Roseivirga sp. BDSF3-8: one gene and its partner. The main gene of each other region encodes a partner of the protein of the gene in region 2 in a complex. Links are inferred from orthologs where the notes say so. Each region holds a gene or a part of one and is shown on either strand. Other genes may lie near its edges.

Region 1 (2,804 bases), 150 kb from region 2 along the record:
CAGAAACTGCCAGAGAAGAAAATACCCTCTACAGCGGCAAAAGCCACTATGCGCTCAGCAAATGATCCGTTTTCAATCCAGCGCAGGGCCCAATCGGCTTTCTTCTTTACACAATCAAGCCTGTCAATCGCATTAAAAAGCTGGTCCTTTGTTTTAGGATCTTTTATATACGTATCTATCAGGAGGGAGTAGGTTTCGCTATGTATGTTTTCCATAGCGATCTGGAAGCCGTAAAAAAACTTGGCTTCCGTGTACTGTACTTCATTGATGAAATTCTCCGCCAGGTTCTCATTGACAATACCATCGCTGGCGGCAAAGAATGCCAGTACGTGAGAGATAAAATGTCTCTCTCCGTCATTCAACGCTTCCCAGTCTTTCATGTCATGGCTTAGATCTATTTCTTCTGCAGTCCAGAAGCTGGCCTCTGCCTTTTTATAGAACTGCCAAATGTCATCGTGCTGAATAGGGAAAAGAACAAAACGGTTTTTGTTCTCCCTCAACAAGGGCTCGTCCTGATTTCTGCTCCGATCGGTCATATTGCCTGTTATTTTCTTACCTACTGAATGAATACCCGGGTAGATTGTTTCACAAACTTTGCCGGTAAGCTGGCTGGAGTTCTTGGTAATAGTTAAATACAAATAAAGCGAAAGACTCATTTATTATCAACGTGAAAAAAACAGGCCGCGAAAAAGTCCATAAATGGCGCTATTACAGGCCATTTGCTTTAAGTAAAATGATGTAAAGGACTGAAAATCAGAGTAAAAAAAACTTATCCACAATTGCAATGATGGCTCTTATCTGTCCTGAAAGGGGTTACGGCCCATATGGGAATCATGTCCTAAAAAGCCCATTGAAAGGGTCAGGTTTTGGCAGTATTTAAAAAATACAATTTTCATTTTCTGTTGATGGTGCCACGCTTGTATCTGAACTGTTAATTTTTTATTATTAAAAGTTTTACGTCCTGTTAAGAAGCTTACCTGAGTATGTTTTTGGTATTCCGGTGATCAATCAGTTTCCTTTCTGCCGGTCTGATTCATTATACCAGAACAAATAAAGTTACCCATTTGTAATTAGCTGGCAAAGTGTTATCTTTGCATTCCGTTTTTGGAAAAGGTATCCTAAAGCATTATTATAATGTACGCGATAGTTAACATAGCCGGAAAGCAGTTCAAAGTAACACAAGACCAATTCGTTTATGCCCCTAAAATGGCTGGCGAAGAAGGCGCTTCCGTAGAGCTAACCGATGTGCTGTTGGTAGATGGTGACGGCACAGTAGAAGTAGGTGCTCCCCTCATTAAAGGAGCTAAAGTTTCAGCCAAGATTCTCGGACACGTGAAAGGCGACAAAGTTGTTGTCTTTAAGAAGAAGAGAAGAAAAGGCTATAAGAAAAAGAACGGTCACAGACAGGAGTTCACTAAGCTTCTGATCGAAAACATTTCAAAATAAGATTAACCCATGGCACACAAGAAAGGAGCCGGTAGTACCCGTAACGGACGGGATTCGGAAAGTAAACGACTCGGTGTGAAAGTGTTTGGAGGACAGTATGCCAAAGCTGGTAACATCCTCGTTCGCCAGAGAGGTACTGTACACCACCCTGGTGACAACGTTTATCTTGGCAAAGATCACACCCTGCATGCAAGAATAGATGGCATTGTAACCTTCAAAAGAGGTCGCAAGAACCGTAGCTTTGTAAGCGTTCTGCCTGTAGAGGCCGAAGCATAAGCGATAGCATAAAATATACCCCAGGCACAGTCTTCACAGGCTGTGCCTTTTCGTGTTAGGTATAGTTAATTTAGTTAGCAGACTTTTGTCTTCCGGTAATAAGATAGCATAGCCTACATAATAATTAACAAAGAGGAGTGATAGGGTCTTCATTACCAGTCATGAAGCTACAGGTATACTATGGTTAAAATCACTAAAGCTAAGGAAGTTCTATTGCTCTATTTAGTTTGGTGAGCAAGCAGATCAGCGTTCGGAGATAATAGGAATAAGATAAGTGACACCCACTTCAACAGTTTGCACTTGAGTAAAAAGTGCCCGGGTCGTAGTACTGGTATCAATAAGGCTGCCTAAGGCCTGGCCGAATAGGAAATTAACCTGAAACAGACCGATTTGGGAGTCGAGTGAAAAACCACCTCCACCTTTTAATCCGAAGTTCAGTCTGTTATCAACATCAATGTCATATTGATAACGGATTAATTCATGGTCCTCGATGTCGCTTAAATTATCAGAAGCACTTAACGCATACCCACCGAATATGCCACCCTGGAGAAAGAACTTAAAATTACCCTTGCCAAATTGGAGGTGTGTCAGCCCCTCAACCTCAACATAATTAAGATTGGTGCTGAAGGACTGTCCATTATCCAATAATTGTGTCCACCCTTTGCCCGCGTAAAGTAAACCACCCTGAAACCCTACCGTCTGGTTGCTCATATGCCTGACAACTATCCCGCCCATATAACCGGGGTTAAACTCCTGGTTAATTGCAAAGTCACGGGCAAATCCGTTACCTGTTGCAAAAAGCTGATTTAACCCCACCCCTTGCCGTGTACCTATAGATATGCTTTGTGCAGATCCGGCCACAGGAAGTCCTATTAATAAAATGAGAAGGGCTAACAGTTGCTTCATATCCGGGAGAGGGTTTTAAAAGATAGGGGTGCTTCTTATTTCTTCGATGAAAGCAGGCAGCACGGCCGGTTCCAGAATAATGATAAATACCACTCCGAAGATTGCTCCCCAAAGGTGAGCATCGTGATTTATATTATCCCCTCCGCGACGTCCGGCATAGTAGCTGTAAATCATGT
Region 2 (2,992 bases):
TGAGTACGCGTATATCCCGCTCAATCTCGAGGTTAAGTTTCTTATTAATCCTATATCGACCTACCTCACCAAGATCATACCTCTTATCGCTGAAGAAGAGGTTTTGAATAATATCACGAGCCGTCTGCTCATCGGGTGCTTCTGTATTTCTAAGCTGACGGTAGATTTGTTCTACAGCTTCCTTCTCAGAGTTTGAGTTATCTTTCTGTAGGGTATTATATATAATGGTATAATCAGCAATATTGATGTCTTCACGATGAAGAATAATGCTCTTGCTACCGGAATCAAGGATAGTCTCGAGATCGTCATCTGTAATTACAGAGTCTCTCTCGAGAAGCACTTCATTTCTATCAATAGAAACAACCTCTCCAGTATCTTCATCTACGAAGTCTTCAGTCCAGGTACGAAGAACTCTGGCAGCGAGCTTACGCCCAACTACTTTCTTAATCTCTTTCTCAGTAGCCTGCACTTCTTCTGAAAGACCAAACAGGTCCAGTATATCTTTATCACTACCCCAGCCAATGGCACGAAGCAAGGTAGTAACAGGGAATTTTTTCTTACGATCGATATATGCGTACATAACGTTATTCACGTCTGTAGCAAATTCAATCCAGGATCCTTTGAATGGTATGATCCTAGCGGAGTAAAGTTTTGTGCCGTTAGTATGTTTGCTTTGGGCAAAGAAAACACCAGGTGAACGGTGAAGCTGGCTTACAATAACCCTTTCGGCACCGTTGATTACGAAAGAGCCCTTAGGTGTCATGTAGGGAATATTACCCAGGAACACCTCCTGCTCGATGGTTTCGAAATCTTCGTTATCCTCATCGTTACAGGAAAGTCTAAGCTTAGCCTTAAGGGGAACTGAATATGTGAGTCCTCGGTCTATACACTCGTCCACATTGTATTTTGGGGGGTCGACCACATAGTCCTGAAACTCCAGCAGGAAATTTTCCCTTGAGTCGGTAATGGGGAAATTCTCTGCAAAAACTTTATACAATCCTTCTTCCTGACGGTTTTCCGGATAGGTATCCAACTGAAAAAAATCAGCGAAAGACTGTAACTGCACATCTAGAAAATCCGGATAGTCAATTACGGTTTTAATAGATGAGAAGTTAACCCGATCGGATTGATGATTATTAGCCAAGGCTGTGAGAGTTTAAATGATTTTACCTATTTAAAGCAGGTAGACGTAAAAATTACCCGATTAAAGCCAAAAAAGGCTATGTGAGGTACAAACAGGAAAAGACCTGACTGTAAGCCAGGCCTATAATTCCAAGGCACCATTTACAAAAGTAATGGTCAAGCTATTTTATTTCAATTCAACTTCTGCTCCAGCTTCTTCAAGTTGTTTCTTAAGAGCTTCTGCTTCGTCTTTAGCTACACCTTCTTTTACGGGCTTAGGAGCACCGTCAACTAATTCTTTAGCATCCTTAAGGCCAAGACCTGTAAGTTCTTTTACAAGCTTAACAACAGCAAGCTTAGAACCACCAGCCGACTTAAGAATTACGTCGAACTCGCTTTTTTCTTCCTCAGCAGCACCACCGTCAGCACCACCACCGGCAACCATAACAGGAGCAGCCGCCGCAGCAGGCTCAATGCCATACTCATCCTTAAGGATATCCGCCAGTTCGTTTACTTCTTTAACGGTAAGATTTACTAACTGCTCAGCGAAAGCTTTTAAATCTGCCATTTTCCTCTTTTTTTACTTTGAAATACGATAAACCAAAATTAACGATCGGACAGGGTCTGAAGAATACCTGAAATCTTGTGACCACCACTCTGCAAAGCGCCGACAACGTTTTTGGCAGGGGATTGTAACAACGCCACAACATCTGCAATAAGTTCCTGCTTAGATTTGAGTGAACTTAATGTCTCAAGGTTTTCATCGCCTATAAAGAGATCGGAATCGATGGAAGCACCCTTTAGAAGCGGTTTTTTTCTGTCCTTGCCTTTGCTCCGGTAATCTTTGATTACTTTCGCGGGCAAATTTGCAGCTTCACCTGCAAAAATAATTCCTGAAAAGCCTTTAAGAACTTCTTCCTTGAAAGGAGTATAGTCAGTTTCAAGACTCTCAAGTGCTTTAGCAATAAGGGTGTTTTTTACCACCTGGTATTCAAGACCCTTATCAAAGCAAAGTTTTCTGAATTCATTAATCTGAGCTACAGAGAGTCCACCGGTATCAGTAATGTAAAAATGAACATTACTCTGCAACTTTTTCTGTAGTTCTTCAATGACTACGGCTTTTTCTTCTCTAGTCATGATTATATACCAACTATAGAGTTCTTATCAATCTTAATACCAGGGCTCATAGTACTGGAAAGGTGGATACTCTGGAAGTATGTTCCTTTAGATGAAGAGGGCTTCAGCTTAGAAATCGTCTGAATCATCTCTTTCACATTATCCATGATCTTATCGGGGTCGAAGGATGATTTTCCAACGCTAGCGTGGATAATCCCAAACTTATCAACCTTGAAATCGATCTTACCAGTTTTAACCTCCTGAACTGCTTTAGCCACATCCATGGTAACAGTACCGGACTTAGGGTTAGGCATCAGACCACGAGGTCCAAGCACACGACCAAGTTTACCAACTTTAGCCATAACGGTGGGCATGGTGATGATGACATCAACATCAGTCCATCCACCTTCAATTTTCTGAATGTAGTCATCAAGACCTACATAATCAGCGCCGGCTTCTTTGGCTTCTTCTTCTTTATCAGGGGTGCAAAGTACGAGTACCTTAACATCTTTACCTGTACCATGGGGAAGGGCCACTACACCTCTTACCATTTGGTCTGCTTTTCTTGGATCAACACCCAAACGGACGTCAATATCAATTGAAGCATCAAATTTGCTAAGAGATATTTCCTTTACAAGGCTACTCGCATCCTGAAGGGAGTATTCCTGCTCAGGGTTATATTTTGAAAGGGCTTCCTTTTTCTTTTTTGTCAACTTCGCCATTACCTAACGATTTTATGCTTCCCAAGGAGCTG

The links.
Region 1: rplL (region 2) and rplU share a complex: the UniProt entries of both Escherichia coli proteins name them as parts of the 50S ribosomal subunit. The link is inferred for Roseivirga sp. BDSF3-8 from one-to-one orthologs.

The regions. Positions count from the first base shown.
Region 1 is NZ_JBGNFV010000001.1:2,820,108-2,822,911, forward strand. What follows is about bases 1-2,790. They hold rplU (50S ribosomal protein L21), read left to right. Parts: upstream 1-1,134; coding sequence 1,135-1,446; downstream 1,447-2,790. Other genes in these bases: AB9P05_RS11550 (ribonucleoside-diphosphate reductase small subunit), read right to left, coding at 1-536; rpmA (50S ribosomal protein L27), read left to right, coding at 1,456-1,722; AB9P05_RS11565 (porin family protein), read right to left, coding at 1,966-2,628; AB9P05_RS11570 (rhomboid family intramembrane serine protease), read right to left, coding at 2,644-2,790. Also shown: more of AB9P05_RS11570, read right to left, coding at 2,791-2,804. UniProt on the Escherichia coli protein: This protein binds to 23S rRNA in the presence of protein L20.
Region 2 is NZ_JBGNFV010000001.1:2,974,719-2,977,710, reverse strand. It holds rplL (50S ribosomal protein L7/L12), read right to left. Parts: upstream 1,691-2,992; coding sequence 1,310-1,690; downstream 1-1,309. Other genes in the region: rplK (50S ribosomal protein L11), read right to left, coding at 2,973-2,992; rplA (50S ribosomal protein L1), read right to left, coding at 2,262-2,960; rplJ (50S ribosomal protein L10), read right to left, coding at 1,729-2,259; rpoB (DNA-directed RNA polymerase subunit beta), read right to left, coding at 1-1,144. UniProt on the Escherichia coli protein: The binding site for several of the GTPase factors involved in protein synthesis (IF-2, EF-Tu, EF-G and RF3). Is thus essential for accurate translation.